DNA from 2 places in the Streptomyces sp. NPDC042336 genome. Region 2 is predicted to be linked to the other one. Evidence: riboswitches for the same ligand, from Rfam matches in the RefSeq annotation. Region 2 holds a riboswitch; the other holds the start of a gene.

Region 1 (10,505 bases), on a different contig from region 2:
GATCGGCGAGCCCAGCGGCATGATCGCCGCACACCCGACGTCCTCCAGCTTCCGCGCGAGCACCGGATCGTCGTTGGTGTACGGCAGTACGGTGAACCCGTCGTCGACCAGCGTCTCCGCCGCGTCCAGCAGCTCGACCGGGTCCGGCAGCAGCGTGCGCTCGTCGGCGATGACCTCCAGCTTGACCAGGTCCGTGCCGAGCGCCTCGCGCGCCAGGCGGGCGGTGAGCACCGCTTCCCCGGCGGTGAAGCAGCCGGCCGTGTTCGGCAGCACCCGGATGCGGAGCCGCTCCAGCACGGACAGCACGGACCCGTGCACCGAGGCGTTCACCCGCCGCATCGCGACGGTCGTCAGCTCCGTCCCGGAGGCCACCAGCGCGCGCTCCAGCACCTCCAGGCTGGGCGCCCCGCCCGTACCCATGATCAGGCGGGACGCGTACGTCGCGTCGCCGAGGACAAAGGGATCGTCGGCCATGGTCAGCCTCCTTGGACGGCGGTGAGGACCTCGACGCGGTCGCCCTCGGACAGCGCGGTGGCGGACCACCGCGCGCGCGGGACGACGGTCTCGTTCAGGGCGGCGGCCACTCCGGACGGGGCCCGGGTGAGCGTGCCCACCAGGGCGTCCAGGGCGGTGCCGGGAGCCACCTCGCGCGGCTCGCCGTTGACGGAGATGTTCATGCGGGCTGCTCCGAGAGTTCCGGGAGTGCGGGGGCGGCGGCGAAGCGCCGGGGGGTGAAGGGACGGGCCTCGTCCGGCAGCTCCCCGGTGGTCAGGACGTGCGCCATGACGTCGCCGGTGACGGGGGTGAGCAGGACGCCGTTGCGGTAGTGACCGGTGGCCAGCAGCAGACCGTCCAGGGCGGTCGGGCCGAGCAGCGGGGCGTTGTCCGGGGAGCCGGGGCGCAGACCCGCGCGGGTCTCCGCCAAGGGGAGCTCCGTGATGCCGGGCACCAGCTCGTGCGCGTCGCGCAGCAGCTCGTAGACGCCGCCCGCGGTGACCGTCGTGTCCCAGCCCAGCTCCTCGCTGGTGGCGCCGACGACCAGCTCGCCGCTCTCCCGGGGCACCAGGTAGACGTGGTTGCCGCGCACCACGGCGCGCACGGTCCGGTTCAGCAGCGGACCCGGCGTCCGCGGCATGGTCAGCCGCAGCACCTGCCCCTTCACGGGCCGCACCGGCGGCAGCACGGCCTCCGGCACGCCCGTGAGCCGCCCGCTCAGGCTGCCCCCGGCCAGCACCACCTGCCCGGCCTCCAGCGCGGTGGCGTCGGCGGTGACGACGCCCGTGGCCCGGTCCCCGCGCCCGACGGTGAGCCGCTCGGCCCACACCCGGTGGAAGGCCACGCCCGCCTGTTCGCAGGCCGCGACCAGCGCGTGGGTGAGACGGCGGGGGTCGATCTGGTGGTCGCCGTCCACCCGGAGTCCCCCGCGCACGCCCGGCGCGAGCATCGGCTCCAGACGCCGGCACTCGCGCCCCGACAGCCACTCGGAGTCCAGGCCGGAGCGCTGCTGGAGCGCGTGCAGTTCACGCAGGTGGGCGCGGTCGTCGGCGTCCAGTGCGACGGCGAGCGTGCCGCAGCGGCGGTAACCGAGGTCGTGGCCGGTCAGCTCGGTCAGCTCGGCCGCGAACTCCGGGTAGCGGCGGGCCGAGGCGAGGTTCAGCGCGAGCAGCGTCTCCTCGCCGTAGTGCAGCTCCGTGACGGCGGCCAGCATCCCGGCCGCCACCTGGGCCGCCCCGCCGCCCGGTTCGGGGTCCACGAGGGCCGTGGCCAGCCCGCGCTGCGCGGCCCGCCAGGCGGTGACGAGCCCGATGATCCCGCCGCCGACGACGAGAACGTCGGGCGTACGAGACGCATGAGGCGTACGAGGCATGTGTGGTGGAGACGACATGGGCGTCCAGCCCCTCCCTTCGCCGGCATGACCCGGATCAGGTTCGTACGGTCGGAGGCCGCCAGCCTCCCTCTCAGCCCGGTGCGTCCGGGCTCCCGCGAGTGCCTTACGCCGGCCACCCTAGCCCGCGGGGCGGCTCACCTGTAAGGGAGCCTCACCGCGCCACGGGGCCGGGAGCCGCCGGGCAGCTCACCCGCCACGGGCACTGACCGGCGGATCGTCAGGTGTCTATGGTGATCAGGTGAGCGAGCAGACGCGGGAACGGGGACAGGGACCGGCGGCGGACGCCGAGCGGCGTGCGGTGGTCGTGGGCGCGGGGATGGCGGGCGTGCAGACCGCGGTCGCCCTGCGGGAACAGGGCTTCACCGGCCCGGTGACCCTGATCGGCGCGGAGCCGCACCAACCGTACGACCGCCCCCCGCTGTCCAAGGCCGTCCTGCTCGGCACCGCCGAGGGCTCCGCCTTCGACGTCGACTTCGAGGCGCTCGGCATCACCCTGCGGCTGGGCTGCGAGGCCCTGGGCGTCCGCCCCGGCGAGCACGTCCTGGACACCTCCGAGGGACCCGTGCCGTACGACGTCCTGGTCCTCGCGACCGGCGCCGAACCGGTCCGCCTCCCGGGCGCCGAGGGCGTGCCCGGCGTCCACCTGCTGCGCACCCTGGACGACGCCGAACGGCTGCGGCCCGTGCTCGCCCGGCAGCACGACATCGTGGTGGTCGGCGCGGGCTGGATCGGCGCCGAGTTCGCCACCGCCGCGCGCGAGGCGGGCTGCGCGGTGACCGTGGTGGAGGCCGCCGGCCGGCCGCTGGCCGACGCGCTGCCCGCCGAGGTCGCCGCGCCGATGACCGCCTGGTACGCCGACGCGGGCGCCGCCCTGCGCACCCACGCGCGCGTGGAGCGCGTCGAGCCCGGTGGCCCCGGTGAGCCCGGCCGGGTCGTCCTCGACGACGGCACCCGGCTGCCCGCCGGCGCGGTCGTCGTCGGCATCGGCGCCCGCCCCGCCACCGGCTGGCTGGCCGGGTCCGGCATCGCCCTCGGCGCGCACGGCGAGGTCCTGGCCGACGACCACCTGCGCACCTCCGCACCGGACGTCCACGCGGTCGGCGACTGCGCGTCCTTCCCCTCCGCCCGCTACGGCGAGCGGCTGCTGGTGCACCACTGGGACAACGCCCTCCAGGGCCCGCGCACGGTCGCCGCCGACATCGTCGGCGCCCCGGGCGGTTCGGTCCCGCCGGCCTACGACCCGGTGCCGTACTTCTGGTCCGAGCAGTTCGGCCGCTTCGTCCAGTACGCCGGTCACCACGCGTCCGCGGACACCACCCTGTGGCGCGGCGACCCGGCGAGCCCGGCGTGGACGGTCTGCTGGCTGCGCGAGGGCCGCCTGGTCGCCCTGCTGGCGGTGGGCCGTCCCCGCGACCTGGCGCAGGGCAGACGCCTGATCGAGGCGGGGACGGCCATGGACCCGGTCCTGCTGGCCGACCCGGCGAAGCCGCTGAAGGCGGCGACGGCGGCCACGGCGTAGTCCGGTTTCCGACTGTCAGTGCCAGGTGGCAGGCTGTAGACGTGACCGAGATTGACGCAAAGACCGATGCTCTCGTACCCGCCTGGCTCACCGTTCCCGACATTGCCGAGAAGCTCGGTGTCGAGGTGACCCGGGTACGCCAGCTGATCAGGGAAGGCCAGCTCATCGCCGTACGCCGCGGTGAGAACCGCGCACTGCACATCCCCGCGGCCTTCATCGACGAGGACAAGGTCGTCAAGGGCCTGGCCGGGACCCTGACGCTGCTGCGGGACGACGGCTTCACGGCCGAGGAGATGCTGGAGTGGCTCTTCACGCCCGACCCGAGCCTGCCCGGCACCCCGGCCCAGGCCCTGAGTGAGAATCGCGGTACGGAGGTGAAGCGGCGCGCCCAGGCGCTCGCCGTCTGACCGGCCCCGTCGCCGATCCGCCACACCGCCCGGCGTGCGGGCCCACGCACGCCGGGCGCCCGTGCCCGTACGCCACCGGCGCGCGGCCCGTCGCGGGCCCGCGCCACCCGACCCGGGGGGACACCCGCATGCCCGACACCGCCGCGACCACCGCCCGCGCGCAGCTCGCCGACGCCCGGCTCTACCTGTGCACGGACGCCCGCCGGAGCCAGGGCGACCTGCCCGACTTCCTGGACGCCGTGCTCGCCGCGGGCGTCGACATCGTGCAGTTGCGGGACAAGGGGATGGAGGCGGGGGAGGAGCTGGAGCACCTGGAGGTCTTCGCCGACGCCTGCGCCCGCCACGGCAGACTCCTCGCCGTCAACGACCGCGCGGACGTCGCCCACGCCGCCCGCGCCGACGTGCTGCACCTCGGCCAGGGCGACCTGCCGGTGCCCGCCGCCCGGGCGATCCTCGGCGACGACGTCCTCGTCGGCCGCTCCACGCACGCCGAGTCCGAGGCCGCCGCTGCCGCCGCCCAGGAGGGCGTGGACTACTTCTGCACCGGTCCGTGCTGGCCCACCCCCACCAAGCCCGGTCGCCACGCACCCGGCCTGGACCTGGTCCGCCACACGGCGGCGCTGGGCACCGACCGCCCCTGGTTCGCCATCGGCGGCATCGACCTGGGCAACCTGGACGAGGTGCTGGACGCGGGTGCCCGGCGGGTGGTCGTGGTCCGCGCGATCACCGCCGCCGACGACCCGGGCGCGGCGGCGGCCGAGTTCGCGAAGCGGCTGCGGCAGGCCCCGGCACAGGCGTAGCCGAGCGTCGGCGCGGGCGGGCAGGAGGCGAGCCGGTGAGCGGGAGGTGAGCGGGAGGCGAGCGGGTGTCCAAGGGATGGACAACAACTCGACAATGTGGACAAATGTCCCGCATCCGGTTGGGCGACCGCCGCACCCTGGCTAACCTGCCCATATGGCCCTCGGAACCGCAAGCACGAGGACTGATCGCGCCCGCACGGTGCGTGACATCCTCGCCACCGGCAAGACGACGTACTCGTTCGAGTTCTCGGCGCCGAAGACGCCCAAGGGCGAGAAGAACCTGTGGAGCGCGCTGAGGCGGGTCGAGGCCGTGGCCCCGGACTTCGTCTCCGTCACCTACGGCGCGGGCGGCTCCACGCGCGCGGGCACGGTCCGCGAGACCCAGCAGATCGTGGCCGACACCACGCTGACCCCGGTGGCCCACCTCACCGCCGTCGACCACTCCGTCGCCGAGCTGCGCAACATCATCGGTCAGTACGCCGACGCCGGGATCCGCAACATGCTGGCCGTGCGCGGCGACCCGCCCGGCGACCCGGGCGCCGACTGGATCGCGCACCCCGAGGGCCTGACGTACGCCGCCGAACTGGTCAGGCTCATCAAGGAGTCGGGCGACTTCTGCGTCGGCGTCGCGGCCTTCCCGGAGATGCACCCGCGCTCCGCCGACTGGGACGCGGACGTCGCGCACTTCGTCGACAAGTGCCGGGCCGGCGCCGACTACGCCATCACCCAGATGTTCTTCCAGCCCGAGTCCTATCTCCGGCTGCGCGACCGGGTCGTCGCGGCAGGATGCGAGACCCCGGTCATTCCCGAGGTCATGCCGGTGACCAGTGTGAAGATGCTGGAGAGGTTGCCGAAGCTCAGCAACGCCTCGTTCCCGCCGGAGCTGAAAGAGCGGATCCTCGCAGCGAAGGACGATCCCGCGGCTGTACGCTCGATCGGCATCGAGTTCGCCACGGAGTTCTGCGCGCGGCTGCTGGCCGAGGGTGTGCCAGGACTGCACTTCATCACGCTCAACAACTCCACGGCGACCCTGGAAATCTACGAGAACCTGGGCCTGCACCACCCACCGCGGGCCTAGACCGGCCGCACGTATTTGCGACACACTGCGTAACGGCCACTGGGAGAGGGGCGTACATGGGCTGGACGGTCCTCTACATCGCGTTCGGCGTCGTCGCGCTGTGGCTGCTCGGCGAGGTGCTGCTGCAGTACAAGGCGCGGCTGCGCTGGCGGCTGCTCGCCTTCGGCGGCTTCGTCGGCGTCGTCGCCGGCGTGCTGATGTCCAACGTGCTCGTCATCGGTCTCGGCGCCGCCGCCTTCGCGGTCGGCCAGACCTACGTCACCCTGTCGTTCCGTCGCGGCTTCGAGGCCGGCTGGGCGGTCAACGCCCCGGCGAGCCTCGTCGGCAAGCGCGGACGTCCCGAACGGGGCCGCCGGGAACCGTCGTTGGAGGTCTCCGGGCTCGGACCCGCCGAGGGCGGCCGGGACCACCACGACGGCTACGCCGAGCGCGCCCAGGCGCCCGCCCCGGGTCAGGACGCGCCGTACGGGCACGACGACTACGACCGCGACGACGTCTTCACCCCGGCCCGCCCCGCCGATCCCACGGCCGCGGAGACCACCGCCGTCTACGAACCGCAGCCCATGCCGGACGACACCGGCTCGTACGGCGTGTACGCCGACGCCGGTTACGGCACCGGCCAGCAGCAGGCGGCCACCGCGCCGGGCGCCGACCAGGCCTACACCTACGACTACTCCGGCTACGGCCAGCAGCAGGACTACGGCTACGACACCGGCGCCCAGCAGCCGTACGCCGCTTACTCCGATCCGTACATCGGCACCCCCACCTACGGCGGCGGGGCGTACGACACCGGCGGCTACGACACGACCGGTGCGCAGGACTACGGCCAGCAGGCCTACGGGCAGGACCAGTACGCCACCGGGGCGCCCGGCGGCCACGGCGGCGAGACCCCGGCCGGCGGAGTGTGGGTGCCGCAGCAGCGCAGCACCGACGACCCCTACGGCGGCGAACTCCCGCCCGAGCAGCAGCCGTACCCCTACCAGGGCAACGGCCGGCCTCAGGACCAGGGCTACGACGAGCAGTACCGCTACTGAGCGGCCCGCCCGGACCGCTCACTGGGAACCGCGGAACTCCGGTCCCTCCACCACGAGTCCGGCGACCAGCGCGCCCGACATGCCCGCGTGCGGCAGACCGCCGCCGGGGTGCGACCAGCCGCCGACCGTGAACAGACCCTCCCTGCGCGTGCCGTTCGCCGGGTGCAGCAGCCGTCCGCCGGCGCCCGCCAGCGCCGGCGCCGGAATCGCGCCGTCCGTCACACCGGTGTCCGCCGCGACCTCGGCCGGGGTGCGCACCTCGTGCCACAGGAGGCGGTCGCGCAGGCCGGGCACCGCCCGCGCGGCGACGTCGATCAACTGCTCGGGCCGTCGGTCGATCTCCTCGGTCGTGGGCCGGTCCGACGCGCCGCCCAGGGCAGGCACCGCCGCGGAGAGGGTGACCGCCTCATGGTCCGCGTCCGGGACCAGCGCCGGGTCGTCGGGCCGCAGGACCGTGACGGTCGGCCGCGCGGCCATCCCGGGAGCGGCGCCGAACAGGCGGTCCAACTCCACCTCGCGGTCCGCCGCGTGCACCACCGTCCGGTGCGCCGTGCCTTCCGGGCGGCCGCCCCGCAGCGCCAGCAGCACCGTCAGCCGGCTCGCCCCACCGCGCCGTGCGGGCACCTCGTCCTCGCCGCGCACCGGCGAGCCACCGCACAGGCGGTCCAGCACGTCCGGCGCCACGCCGGAGACCACCAACTCGGCCTCCGCCACGGCCCCTTCGGCCAGCTCCACGCCCGCCACCCGGCCGTCCTTCTCGACGATCCCGGTGACCTCGGCGCCGAAGCGGAACTCGACGCGGCGGGCCAGACACCGCTCGTACACCGCCCGCGCCAGCTCCCGCAGACCGCCGCCGCGCACGTACCAGACGCCGAACGCGTACTCCATGTACGGCAGGACGGCGCCGTTCGCCGGGGCGGTGCGGGGGTCCAGGCCATGGGCGAGCGCGTGGCTCTCCAGCAGGGCGGTGAGCCGGGCGTCGCGCAGCTCCCAGGCACCGACCTCGGCGAGCGTGCCCGCCCGGCGGGTGCGCAGCAGCCGCTTGTGCGGGACCGCCGGATAGGGTTCGCGCCCGGCCAGCACCCGCCAGTTCGGCCACAGCGGCTCCTCCAGGAGGGGGCGGCGGGTCCGGTCCCAGGTCTCCCGGGCCCGCACCAGGAAGTCGCCCCAACGCTGCCCGGCCCCCGCACCGAGCGCCGCGTCCAGGGCGGCGACGACACCCGCCCGCGAGGCGTTCGGCAGCGAGACCTCCGTGCCGTCGGCGAACACGTGCCGGGACGACGGGTCGACCTGGACCAGCCGGACGCACGACTCCAGCGGCTCCTTGCCGGTCTTGACGAACAGATCGCGCCAGACCGCGGGCAGCGGGAGCAGACCGGGGCCGGTGTCGAAGGAGAACCCGTCACGCTCGAAGCGGCCCAGGGCTCCGCCGTATGTCCGCGTCCGCTCGTACACCACCACCCGGTGGCCCGCGACGGCCAGCCGGGCGGCCGCCGCCATGGCGCCCATCCCGGCGCCGATCACCGCAATCCGTGCCATGCCAGGGACTTTATCCGCCGCCACCGACACCGCCGTGCGAGGGCTGAGCACCAAAGCGGACGTCCAAGGGACCGGCCGGCGGCGCCGCGCCGTGAGCCGGGGTGCCCAGGGCTGAGTAGCCGTACTCAGTCCGCCAGATGAGTACGCGCACGGATGGGCTCCGACCTGCGGGAACGAGAGAGTGGAGGCACGGAGAGGGGCACGGCTCCGGCACCGGCGGCACGGGGCGCCGGAACGGAGCCGGGCCCGCGATCCGCTCCTTCCGCCGACCGTGGTCGGCGGGAGCGAGGCACGGGGGAGCCCGGAGGGACGACCGGTGACGGGAGTTCCGACGGGGGGACGTACGGGGGAGCAGGAGAAGGCGCCGGTCCGACGGCGGCCCGCGGGGGACGCGGCCACCACGGACCGGCGTTCTTCGTGCGCGGCCCGCGCTCAGCCCCGGCCGCTGACGCGCCCCTGGAGCAGCCGCGACAGCGCGGCGTGCACGTCGTCCAGGGAGCGTTCCGGCTGGAACGCCTTCCAGTCCAGCGCGGCCACCAGCACCATGCCGACCAGCGCCGCGGCGGTCAGCGGCACGTCGATCTCCTCGCTGAACTCACCGCTCGCCACGCCCTCGCGCAGCACGCCCTCCACCACCGCCACGGCCTCCTGGCGGACCACCAGCAGCGTGGACTGCCAGGCCCGGTTGGTGCGCCACAGCTCGGCCACGTACAGCTGGGTGAAGGCCGGGTAGCGGTCGATGAACACGAGCCCCGCGCGGATCATCGCGTCCAGGGCGTCGACCCGGCCGCGGCCCTCCCGGGCCGCCTGCTGCGCGGCCTGGCGCAGCGAGGCGGTCAGCAGGCCCACACCGTGCCGCAGCAGCTCCTCGAAGAGGACGGACTTGCTGGCGAAGTTGTAGTAGACCGTGCCCTTCGCGACCCCGGCCCGCTCGGCGATCTCGTCCACGGTGGTGGCGGAGAAGCCCTGCTCGGCGATGAGAGTGACCGCCGCCTCGTAGAGCTTCTGCCGGGTGGCCTCGCGACGGCTGCCGCTCTGCGGGGCGGTGCTGCTGCTTTCCATGGTCCCGATTCTCACAGCACCCTGCGCGGGGACGTCACCGCAGGCCCGCCCGGGACCCGAACCGAACTGTCGATCGAAACAAAGGTCCAGGTCAGAACGGATTGTCAGTGCCATACCTCACGATGGGCACATACGGCACCTCCTGCCCGGGGCGTGCCGTCACGGAGACGACAGGAGGATCGTCATGGCCCACTCGTCCGCAGCCGCCGCCCGGCGGCGCCGCGCAGCCGGCCCTGCACCCTCACTGACCGGACCGGCGAGCGACGTGCACCCCGTGCTCCGCCGGACGACCGCCCCGCCCGCCGCCCTCGACCTGCTCGCCCAGGCCCGGGCCGGACTGGAGGAGGCCACCGCCCTGGAAACGCCGAACGAGCGGTACGCGACGGCCCACCTCGCCGCCCTGCGCACCGCCGCCGCCGTGCTGGCCGCGCGCGGCCGCCCGGAGACCAGTCCGCGGGCCAGGGCCCGCATCCGCAGCGCCTGGGAGGTGCTGCCCGAGATCGCGCCCGAGCTGTCCGACTGGAGCGCGCTGTTCGCCTCCGGCGCGCGGCGCCGCGCCCGCGCCGAGGCGGGCATCCAGGGCGCGGCGGGCCGCCGGGACGCCGACGACCTGATACGGGACGTGGCGATGTTCCTGCGCCTGGTGGAGCGGATGCTGGTCCTCCAGCCGGTCCTGCCCCAGCCCCGGCCCGACGCCGAGCGGCCGGGCCCCGAGCGGCCCGGCCGCTCCGACGCGGGTCCCCCGGGCCGCGACCTGCCGGACGCCGGATGAGCGGGGGCGGACGGGTGCCCGGCGGGCGCGGCGCAGGCAATAGGGTGGGACTCGCCTGAAGCCTCCCCCTGACCGCACCGGGCTGGGGGCGGCAGCCCGTTCGCTCCGCCCGTGCCCGAGGCGGTGCCGCGCCGAGGAGTCAACTGCCGTGTCGGACCCGATGCGCCCGCCCGCCTCCCAGCCCCGACCGCACCCGGCGGCTCCGCGCTCCGAGCCCTCCCGTTCCCGGGCCGCCCTGCGCACCGCCGTGGTCTGGGACGTCCTCCAGGATGCCCTCGACCGCCGGGTCAAGGCCACCGGCCGCCAGACGCTGGACGTCCTGGACACCGGCGGCGGCAGTGGCAACTTCGCGGTGCCCGTGGCCGGCCTCGGCCACCGCGTCACCGTCGTGGACCCGAGCCCCAAC
Region 2 (10,505 bases):
CCGGGTCGTCTCGGCGCCCGGCGGCCTCGCCCACCACCGCGTCCAGGCCGTCGACCTGACGGACCGTACGGACGCGCTGCTCGCCGCCGACCCCACGGGCGCCGTCTTCCTCGGCTGCCCCATGGACCCCGGTGCCGCCGCCAGGGTGCGCGCCGCCGGCGCCCTGGTCTTCCCGCCCATACCGGGCCTGCCCTTCGACCCCTACCGGGGGCGTGTCTACTCCCCCGACGAGCTCTACGCCCGTCTGGACGAGGGCTACGGGGCGACACCGGACGCCCTGGCCTACGACTGGTTCCAGCAGACCAAGGCCGACGGTGACGTGTTCGCCTCCATGCTGCGCGCGGTCCATGACGACGCCGTGTCGGACGCGCTGGACGAACTCGTCGTCGGTGACCGGGTGGTGGGCGTCATGGGCGGCCACGCCATGGCCCGCGGAACCGCGGAGTACTCGGGTGCCGCACGCCTGGGCCGGGAGCTGGCCCGCGCCGGTCTCACGGTGGCCACGGGCGGCGGTCCGGGCGCGATGGAGGCGGCGAACCTCGGCGCGTACGCCGCCCCGTTCGACGACCGGATGCTGGACGACGCGCTGGTGCTGCTCGCCAAGACCCCGTCGTTCGCGCGGTCGATCGCCGACTGGGCCCGGTCCGCGTTCGAGGTGCGCGAGCGCTGGCCCGGCGGCGGCGCCTCGGTCGGCATCCCGACCTGGTTCTACGGTCAAGAGCCGCCCAACGCCTTCGCCGAGCACATCGCCAAGTACTTCGCCAACGCCACGCGTGAGGACGGCCTGCTGGCCCGCTCCACCGCGGGCGTGGTGTTCCTGCCGGGCGCGGCCGGCACCTTGCAGGAGATCTTCGACAACGCGACGCCGAACTACTACGGGTCGCGCGGCGAGCCCACGCCGATGGTGCTCGTGGACCGGGAGCACTGGACCCGGACGCTGCCGGCGTGGCCGCTGCTGCGATCGCTGGCGAAGGGGCGGCCGATGGAGTCCAGAATCGCGCTGGTTGACCGAATCGACGAGGCTCCCGATGCGCTGAAACGTCTTGGCGGTTAATAAGACGGCAAAGTCAACGGCCCCAGCAGGCATATGCGTTGACACTTCTTACGCCCCGCTTATAGACCAGTGAGGCTCATGGGTGTGCTGATGCCGCGCCATCGGGCGTCGGCACCCTCTTCACCCCCCGCATCCGCGCTCCCGTAAAGGACAAACGTGGCAGCCCTGTCCATAATCAGCCGCACGGCATCACGCCGTAGCGTCCGCGCCCTCGGCGTCGTCGCCGCCTCCGCGGCCCTGGCGCTCAGCGCCTCGGGCACCGCCCTCGCCTGCAACATCGGCGAGTTCTCCGCCGCAGCCAAGTGCGACGGGGACAACGGTGTCATCACCGTCACCGACGTGGACCCCGCCGGCATCCCGGCCACCGTCACCGTCTACCTCAAGGACGGCGACAAGCAGGTCGGCCAGCAGACGGTCAAGGGCTCCAAGGAGGGCACCACCGTCTCCTTCCCCGTGGACTGGCAGCCGAACACGACGTACCGCATCCACGTCAAGGCCGACAAGTACGTCGACGAGGACATCAAGCCGGACCTCACGACCCCGTCGACCCCCTGCAAGACCGAGGACACCCCGCCCCCGTCCCCGGCCCCGTCGGAGAGCTCCTCGACCCCGTCCGACGAGACGGAGTCCCCGGCCCCCGAGCCGTCCACGTCGGCCCCCGCGCCGTCGCAGCCGGAGAGCAGCGCCCCGGCGGCGGTGCCGAACGACAACGCCCCGTCCCCGGCGGCCGGTGACTCCAACCTCGCCGAGACCGGTGCCAACTCCAACACCGGCATGATCGCCGGTATCGCGGCGGCCCTGGTCGTCGTCGGTGGCGGCGCCGTCTTCTTCGGCCTGCGCCGTCGCGGGGCGAACAGCGGCAGCTGATTCCCCGCGCCCACGCGCTCACCGCGGTGGCCCGTCCCGGTCCGGGCCGGGCCACCGTCGTGTCAGCCGAACGTCGCCTTCTCCAGCCAGAGTTCGAGCAGCCCCCGGTCACCGAGCACCTCGAGCCCCGGGGCGTCCGGCGGCAGTCGGCCGTAGAAAGCCAGCAGCACGCCCGTGACCGGCCCGCGCAGCGCCACCGTCGCCTTCCCGTGCCCGCGGCGCCAGGTGATGCCGTCGTCGGGCAGCTCGACGATCCACTCGGCGTTCAACCCGGCCGGGGTGTCGGTCGCGTGCAGGTGGAGGCTGCTGCCGGGGGCGCGCAGTTCGTTCGCCGATCCGCCTGGCAGGGCCCGCTGCACGAACCGCACGATGTCCAGCCACTCGTCGATCGCGTCGGCCGCCACCTCGGGCGCGACCGTCTGGAGGGGCAGGCCCGCCGTCAGGGCCGCGTCCGCGCCGTGGACGACGAGTTCGTGGGTCATCCGGCGCGCCCAGAACCCCGCCGTGTCGATGCCGGCCCACGACCACGCGTGCGCGTCCGGACCGGCCTCCCGCAGCGCCCCGGCGACCACGTCGCCGGACTCCGCCGGCCACGCGTCCAGCGCCGCCGCGTCCCCGGTCTCCGCGGGCCCCGCCGCGCCCGGCGCACGGTCCACCGGGAGGTCCTCCCCGGCGCGGGTGGCGACGATCAGCCCGGTCCAGCGCAGAGCCCGGCCCACGTGCCGTACCAGGTCCTCCAGGGTCCAGTCCGGGCAGGTCGGCACGGTGGCGGTCAGGTCCGCGCCGGAGGTGACCACGGCCCTGAGCCCGCCCACCTGGTGAACGATTTCGTCGCAGTACCGGTCGTGCGCGAGAAGTGACATGCGGCCCACCCTAGGAGCGCGACGATCACCCCGGAAGACACGGTCAGCCGAGTACGACGACTTCCGCCGCGTCGAACTCCACCCCTACCGCGGCCCCGACCTCCGGCGCCGACCGCAGCGCGCAGGCCGCCTCCAGACGGGGCGCGTCCTCGGGCTGGAGGTGCACGGCGACGTGCGTGCCGCGGAAGGTGCGGGCGGTGACCGTGCAGCGCAGGCCCTCGTCGGCGGGGACGACGCGGACCCCGGCCGGCCGCACCAGCACCGTCCGCGTGCCCTGCGGGGCGTCCTCGGGGACCGGCACCTTGCCCCAGGGGGTGTCCGCGGCCTGTCCGGCGACGGAAGCCTCGGTCACGTTGTCGAAGCCGAGGAAGCGGGCCACGAAGGCGTCCGCCGGCCGCTGCCACACCTCCAGGGGCGTTCCCGACTGGGCGATCCGCCCGTCCCGCATCACCACGACCCGGTCGGCGAGCGCGAACGCCTCGCCCTGGTCGTGCGTCACGGCCAGCACGGTCGTACCCAACCGCCCGAACAGCTCCCGCAGTTCGACCACGAGACGCTCCCGCAGCGAGCGGTCCAGCTGGCCGAGCGGCTCGTCCAGCATCAGCAGCCGGGGACGGGGCGCGAGGGCGCGGGCCAGCGCCACCCGCTGCTGCTCCCCGCCGGAGAGCGCGGCGACGGACCGGCGGGCGGCGCCCGGCAGCCCGACCAGCTCCAGCAACTCCCCCACCCGCTGACGCTGTTCGGCCCGGGACGCGCCGCGCATCCGCGGGCCGAAGGCGACGTTCCCGGCCACGTCACGCTGCGGGAAGAGCTGGTGGTCCTGGAACATCAGCCCGACCTCACGCCTGTGCGCGGGCACCCCGGACTGGTCCCGCCCGTCCAGCGTCACCCGCCCGGCGTCCAGCGGCTGGAGCCCGGCGACCGCCCGCAGCAGGGTCGACTTGCCGCTGCCGCTGGGCCCGAGCACACACACCACCTCGTGCTCGGCGACCCCCAGGTCGACGTCGTCGAGCACGGCCCGCCCACCGAAGCGGACGGTTGCTCCTTCGAGGCTCAGCAGGCTGGGCGACATGTTCAGAACTCCCCGCTCCGGTCGGTCCGCAGCCGCTCCAGCACCACCAGGGCCACCGCGCACACCAGCATCAGAATCGTCGAAAGGGCCATCGCCTGGCCGTAGTTCATCTCCCCGGGCCGCCCCAGCAGCCGCGCCACGGCGACCGGCAGCGTCGGGTTGTCCGGCCGGGCGATGAACACGGTCGCGCCGAACTCACCCAGCGACACCGCGAAGGCGAACCCGGCAGCGACCAGCAGCGCCCGCCGCACCATCGGCAGGTCCACCTCTCGCCACACGCGCCAGGGCGACGCGCCCAGCACCGCCGCCGCCTCCCGCAGCCGCCCGTCCACCGCCCGCAGCACCGGCAGCATGGTCCGAACGACGAAGGGCACGCCCACCAGCGCCTGCGCGAGCGGCACCAGGATCCACGAGGACCTGAGGTCCAGCGGGGGTTCGTCCAGCGCGATCAGGAAACCGAAGCCGACCGTCACGGCCGACACCCCGAGCGGCAGCATCAGCAGTGCGTCGAACCCGCGCACGAAGCGGCCCGCGTCGCGCCGGGTGAGCGCGGTCGCGGCCAGCCCACCGATCACCACGGCGATGCCGGTGGCGGCGACGGCGTACTGGAGGGAGTTGCCGATCGCCTCGATCGGCGGGACGAGGAAGGCGCCGCCGTCCTCGCGGGTCAGCGCCCGGTAGTAGCCGAAGCCGGACGCGCCCAGCGACCGCTGCACCAGCACCGCGAGCGGCAGCACCAGCAGGACCACGATGACGCCCAGGACCCCGGCGAGCAGCGCCCACTGCCCGGCTCCGCGCGGCCGGCGCGCGGTCGTGGCCGCGTCCACCAGCCGCAGAGCCGTCTCGCGCCGCCGCACCGTCCAGGCGTGCACGGCGAGGACGGCGGCGACGGCGGCGAACTGGATCAGCGTCAGGACGGCCGCCGTGGACAGGTCGAAGACCTGCGAGGTCTGCCGGTAGATCTCCACCTCCAGAGTGGAGAAGGTCGGCCCGCCGAGGATCTGGACGACGCCGAAGGAGGTGAAGGTGAACAGGAAGACCATCAGCGCGGCGGCGGCCACGGCGGGTGCCAGAGCGGGCAGCGTGACCTTCCGCCACGCCCGCAGCCGCGAGGCGCCGAGCATCCGCGCGGCCTCCTCCTGCCGCGGGTCGAGCTGCGCCCAGAGTCCGCCGACGGTGCGGACGACGACGGCGTAGTTGAAGAAGACGTGCGCGAGCAGGATCGCCCACACCGTGGTGTCCAGGCGCAGGCCCCACAGCTCGTCCAGCAGCCCGCCGCGCCCCACCAGCGCCAGGAACGCCGTACCGACGACGACCGTCGGCAGCACGAACGGCACCGTCACCGCGGCCCGCAGGACCTGCTTGCCGGGGAAGTCGAAGCGGGCGAAGACGTACGCGCCGGGCAGCGCGACCAGCAGCGTGAGCGCGGTGGACGCCAGCGCCTGCCAGGTGGTGAACCACAGCACGTGGCGCACGTCGGACTGCGCGAGCACGTCCCCGATCCGCCCGAGCCGCCAGACCCCGTCGACCTCCAGGCCGCGCGCGACGATGGCGGCGACGGGGTAGGCGAAGAACACCGCGAAGAACGCGACGGGCACGGTCATGAGGCCGAGCCGGACCGCGCTCGCGCGCACGCTCCCCGCCGGCTTCAGCGCTGCCGGCTTCACCGCCTGCTTGCCTTCGTGGCTCACTTCAGTACGAGCGAGGTCCACGACTTGACCCACTGGTCGCGGTTGCCGGCGATCTTCGCCGGGTCCAGGGTCCGCGGGTCCTTCGCCTGCGGCCCGAACTTCCGGAACACCTCGGGGACCTGCGCGCCCTCCCGCACCGGGTAGACGAACATGTTCAGCGGCATGTCCTCCTGGAAGGTCTTGCTGAGCAGGAAGTCGAGGAGCGCCTTGCCGCCTTCGGGGTTCTGGGCGTTGCTGAGCAGGCCCGCGTACTCGACCTGCCGGAAGCACGTCCCGTCGGCGACGCCCGTGGGGGCGGTGTCCGGCTGCGGGTCGGCGTAGACGACCTCGACGGGCGGGGAGGAGGCGTAGGAGACGACGAGGGGACGCTCGCCCCCCGCCTTCTTGCCGCCGGCCGAGCCGGAGAACTCCTCGTTGTACGCCTGCTCCCAGCTGTCGACGACCTTGACGCCGTTCGCCTTGAGCTTCTTCCAGTAGCCCTCCCAGCCTCCGTCGCCGTACTGGGCGGCGGTGCCGAGCAGGAAGCCGAGCCCGGGCGAGGAAGTGCCGGCGTTCTCGGTGACGAGCAGGTCCTTGTACTCGGGCTCGGCCAGGTCGTCGAAGGACTTCGGCGGGGTCAGTCCGTGCTGGTCGAAGTACGCCTTGTCGTAGTTGACGCAGATGTCGCCGGTGTCGACCGGAGTGACCCGGTGCTTGTCCGGGTCCGCCCGGTACTGGGGCAGGACCAGGTCGGAGCCCTTCGCCTCGTACGGCTGGAACAGGCCGTTGTCGAGCGCGCGGGACAGCAGGGTGTTGTCGACGCCGAAGAAGACGTCACCCTGCGGGTTGTCCTTGGTGAGGATGGCCTTGTTGACGGCCTGCCCGGCGTCGCCGTCCTCCAGGACCTTGACCTTGTAGCCCGACTCCTTCTCGAAGGCGGCGATGACGTCCTTGGAGGCGGCCCACGAGTCGTGGCTGACCAGGGTCACGGTCTTGGAGCCGCCGGAGCCGCTGCCACCGGCGTCGTCGGACGACGATCCGCAGGCGGCCAGCGTGCCGACCATGCCGAGTCCGACGGCCAGGACACTGACCTTCTTGGTGATGCTCACTGAATTCCTCCTGGGTGACCAGGAGAAGACGCGGCCCCGCCCGGAACCCCCGACGAGGGTCCCGGGCAGGGCGCAACAGCTCGAGTGGTGACCGATCTCCCTACCCAGAATGACCTGGGCCAGGTTCGGAGGGTCTGCGGCCGGTGCCGCACTCTCAGCGCTGTGGCGCTCCCCTGTCGGAATATGAAGATGTGACTGTGCTGACGTACTTCCGCCGGTCAGGTTACCGCTCGCTGGCGGCGAGCTGACCACACGCCCCGTCGATCTCCTGCCCACGGGTGTCCCGGATCGTCACCGGCACACCGTGCGCCGCGATCGCCTCCACGAACGCCTTCTCGTCCTCCGGCCGGGACGCGGTCCACTTGGAGCCGGGCGTGGGGTTGAGCGGGATCAGGTTGACGTGCACGGGCTTGCCCTTGAGCAGCCGCCCGAGACGGTCACCGCGCCAGGCCTGGTCGTTGATGTCCCGGATCAGGGCGTACTCGATGGACAGCCGGCGCCCGGACTTCGCCGCGTACTCGAACCCGGAGTCCAGCACCTCGCGCACCTTCCACCGCGTGTTGACGGGGACGAGGGTGTCGCGCAGCTCGTCGTCGGGGGCGTGCAGGGAGATGGCGAGGCGGCACTTGAAGCCCTCGTCGGCGAAGCGGTGGATCGCCGGGACGAGACCCACCGTGGAGACGGTGATGCCGCGCTGCGAGAGCCCCAGCCCGTCCGGCTCGGGGTCGGTGAGGCGGCGGATGGAGCCGACGACGCGGTTGTAGTTGGCGAGGGGCTCGCCCATGCCCATGAACACGATGTTGCTGAGCCGCGCGGGGCCGCCCGGGACCTCGCCGTCCCTGAGCGCCCGCATGCCGTCCACGATCTGGTGCACGATCTCGGCGGTCGACAGGTTCCGGTCCAGGCCGGCCTGGCCGGTGGCGCAGAACGGGCAGTTCATGCCGCAGCCGGCCTGGGAGCTGATGCACATGGTCACCCGGTCCGGGTAGCGCATGAGGACGGACTCCACGAGGGTCCCGTCGAACAGCTTCCACAGCGTCTTGCGCGTGGTCCCCTGGTCGGTCGACAGGTGCCGCACGACCGTCATCAGTTCGGGCAGCAACGCCTCCTGCAGTCCCTGGCGCGAACCGGCGGGGATGTCGGTCCACTGCTCGGGGGCGTGCGCGTACCGCGCGAAGTAGTGCTGCGAGAGCTGCTTCGCACGGAACGGCTTCTCACCGATCGCGGCGACAGCCTCCTTGCGCTCGGCAGGCGTGAGATCGGCAAGGTGCCGCGGCGGCTTCTTGGCTCCGCGCGGCGCGACGAATGTGAGTTCTCCGGGCTTAGGCATGGCCATACCAGTGTCGCAGACATACGGAGAGGGACCCGCCGCCCTGTGGACAACGAGTCCCTCATCGAAGAACCAGCAGGTCAGACCCACCCAGGAGGGGTCACCGACCGGGTCACCCCGACCCCACGAAGATCACCAGCAGCAGCCACACCACCGGTGCCGTCGGGAGGAGGGAGTCGAGGCGGTCCATGATGCCGCCGTGGCCCGGCAGGAGGGTGCCCATGTCCTTGATGCCGAGGTCCCGCTTGATCATGGACTCGCCGAGGTCGCCCAGGGTGGCGCTGACCGCGACCACGAGGCCGAGCAGCAGGCCCTGCCACCAGGTGCCGTCGTCGATCAGGAACTGCATGCACAGCGCGCCCGCCGCCATCGCGAACGCGACCGCTCCCAGCAGGCCCTCGCGGGTCTTGCCGGGACTGATGCGCGGGGCGAGCTTCGTGCGGCCGAAGCGCCAGCCGACGGCGTAGGCCCCGGTGTCGCTGACGACCGTCAGTATCAGGAAGACCAGCACCCGCCAGGCACCGTCGTCGGCCGCCAGCATCATGGCGACGAAGGTGGCCAGGAACGGCACGTAGAACGCGGCGAACAGGCCCGCCGTGACGTCCCTGAGATACCCCTCGGGCGGCTCCGTCATCCGCCAGACCAGTACCGCGAGCGCCGTGAGGGCCATGGCGACCCACGCTCCCTCGGCGCCGCGCGCGTAACCGGCGACCACCATCGCGGCGCCGCCGATCGCGAGCGGCACGAGGGGCGCCTCGATGCCCTTGCGCTCCTCCAGCCGCTTGGTCAGCTCCCACAGGCCCACCACGACCGCGACCGCGATCACGCCGACGAAGACGGCCTTGACGACGAACAGCGACGCGATGATCACCACGCCGAGTCCGACGCCGACCCCTATCGCGGCACCCAGGTCGCGCCCCGCGCTCTTCTTCTGCGGCGACGGCTGGGGCTGCGCCGGCTGCGGGGCGTCGGGCATGGGATCCGGATTCTGCGGCACCGCCGCATACGGCTGCGCCGACGGGTTCTGGTCGCGATACGGCTCGTCGCGAACGGGCTGGTCGTGGAACGGCTCGTCCCGGAACAAGGGACCGCTCAGCCGAGCGGTCCCCTGGTCGTCGTCCTGGTCTCCGCCGTGTTCGGGTACGTCGGGCACGATGGGCATGGGGCGAGTCTGCTGCGCGTAGTGCGCATCGTACGCGGGACCCGCCGGACCGGCGCCCTGGACGGGTCCCTGGTCGGACGGCCCCCAGTACCCGGCTTGTGGCGGCGCTCCCCAGGAAGAGTCGTTCATCAGACCTCGAGCAGCTCCGCTTCCTTGTGCTTCAGGAGCTCGTCCACCTGTGCGACGTACTTGGCGGTGGTGTCGTCGAGCTCCTTCTCCGCACGGCGGCCCTCGTCCTCGCCGACCTCGCCGTCCTTGACCATCTTGTCGATGGTGTCCTTGGCCTTGCGGCGCACGGAGCGGATCGAGACCTTGGCGTCCTCGCCCTTGCTCTTGGCCACCTTGATGTACTCCCGGCGGCGCTCCTCGGTCAGCTCGGGGAACACCACCCGGATGATGTTGCCGTCGTTGCTCGGGTTGACGCCCAGGTCGGAGTCGCGGATCGCCTGCTCGATGTTGCGCAGGGCGGTCTTGTCGAACGGTGTCACCACGGCCATGCGCGGCTCGGGCACGGAGAACGAGGCCAGCTGGTTGATCGGCGTCGGTGCGCCGTAGTAGTCGGCCACGATCTTGTTGAACATCGCCGGGTGCGCACGGCCGGTGCGGATCGCGGCGAAGTCCTCCTTGGCGACCACGACGGCCTTCTCCATCTTCTCCTCGGCCTCGAGGAGGGTCTCTTCGATCACCACTTGCTCCTGCGTGTCTTGAGTAGGCCCGGCTGCGGTTCCCCTGCGGGCGGCGGCCGGCTGCGTCGCGTTCTTCCTGCACGGTTCCCGACCGGCGGGACATTGTCCATCCCCCGGCCCGGTCCCGTCCCGTCCGTCCCCCGGACAGGTGGCGTCCGCGGACGGGGGGTGTTCTCCGGTCAGTCCCGGCTGCCCTGGTCACCCACGAGCGTGCCGATCTTCTCACCCTTGACGGCGCGGGCGATATTGCCCTCCTTCAACAGCTCGAAGACCACGATCGGGAGGCTGTTGTCGCGGCAGAGCGTGACGGCCGTGGCGTCGGCGACCTTCAGGTCCCGGGTGATGACCTCGCCGTAGCCGAGCGCGTCGAACTTCACGGCGTCGGGGTTGGTCTTCGGGTCGGAGTCGTAGACCCCGTCCACACCGTTCTTACCCATGAGCAGGGCCTCGGCGTCGATCTCGAGGGCGCGCTGGGCGGCGGTGGTGTCGGTGGAGAAGTACGGCATGCCCATACCGGCGCCGAAGATGACCACGCGGCCCTTCTCCAGGTGCCGCACGGCGCGCAGCGGGATGTAGGGCTCGGCGACCTGGCCCATGGTGATGGCGGTCTGCACGCGGCAGTCGACGCCCTCCTTCTCCAGGAAGTCCTGGAGGGCCAGGCAGTTCATCACGGTGCCGAGCATGCCCATGTA

The links. Region 2 has a riboswitch for thiamine pyrophosphate ahead of ACZ6IM_RS29235 (thiamine ABC transporter substrate-binding protein). Riboswitches for the same ligand answer to the same signal wherever they lie in the genome.
Region 1: linked by a shared signal. The riboswitch ahead of thiO (glycine oxidase ThiO) and the one ahead of ACZ6IM_RS29235 (thiamine ABC transporter substrate-binding protein) in region 2 are both predicted to bind thiamine pyrophosphate.

Annotation. Positions count from the first base shown of each region.
Region 1 is NZ_JBVJEA010000013.1:177,790-188,294, reverse strand. Features, by position in the region: gene ACZ6IM_RS26805 (thiazole synthase) at 1-474, opposite strand, end outside; gene thiS (sulfur carrier protein ThiS) at 477-677, opposite strand; gene thiO (glycine oxidase ThiO) at 674-1,885, opposite strand; TPP riboswitch at 1,883-1,994, opposite strand; gene ACZ6IM_RS26790 (NAD(P)/FAD-dependent oxidoreductase) at 2,127-3,407, shown strand; gene ACZ6IM_RS26785 (Rv2175c family DNA-binding protein) at 3,449-3,814, shown strand; gene thiE (thiamine phosphate synthase) at 3,943-4,614, shown strand; gene metF (methylenetetrahydrofolate reductase [NAD(P)H]) at 4,769-5,692, shown strand; gene ACZ6IM_RS26770 (SCO2102 family sporulation regulator) at 5,749-6,726, shown strand; gene ACZ6IM_RS26765 (phytoene desaturase family protein) at 6,745-8,265, opposite strand; gene ACZ6IM_RS26760 (TetR/AcrR family transcriptional regulator) at 8,698-9,327, opposite strand; gene ACZ6IM_RS26755 (SAV_6107 family HEPN domain-containing protein) at 9,512-10,099, shown strand; gene ACZ6IM_RS26750 (methyltransferase) at 10,248-10,505, shown strand, end outside.
Region 2 is NZ_JBVJEA010000016.1:118,946-129,450, forward strand. Features, by position in the region: gene ACZ6IM_RS29210 (LOG family protein) at 1-1,054, shown strand, start outside; gene ACZ6IM_RS29215 (LAETG motif-containing sortase-dependent surface protein) at 1,211-1,921, shown strand; gene ACZ6IM_RS29220 (maleylpyruvate isomerase family mycothiol-dependent enzyme) at 1,984-2,784, opposite strand; gene ACZ6IM_RS29225 (ABC transporter ATP-binding protein) at 2,828-3,856, opposite strand; gene ACZ6IM_RS29230 (ABC transporter permease) at 3,859-5,568, opposite strand; gene ACZ6IM_RS29235 (thiamine ABC transporter substrate-binding protein) at 5,544-6,635, opposite strand; TPP riboswitch at 6,715-6,820, opposite strand; gene rlmN (dual-specificity RNA methyltransferase RlmN) at 6,859-7,965, opposite strand; gene ACZ6IM_RS29245 (phosphatidate cytidylyltransferase) at 8,078-9,256, opposite strand; gene frr (ribosome recycling factor) at 9,256-9,813, opposite strand; gene pyrH (UMP kinase) at 9,993-10,505, opposite strand, start outside.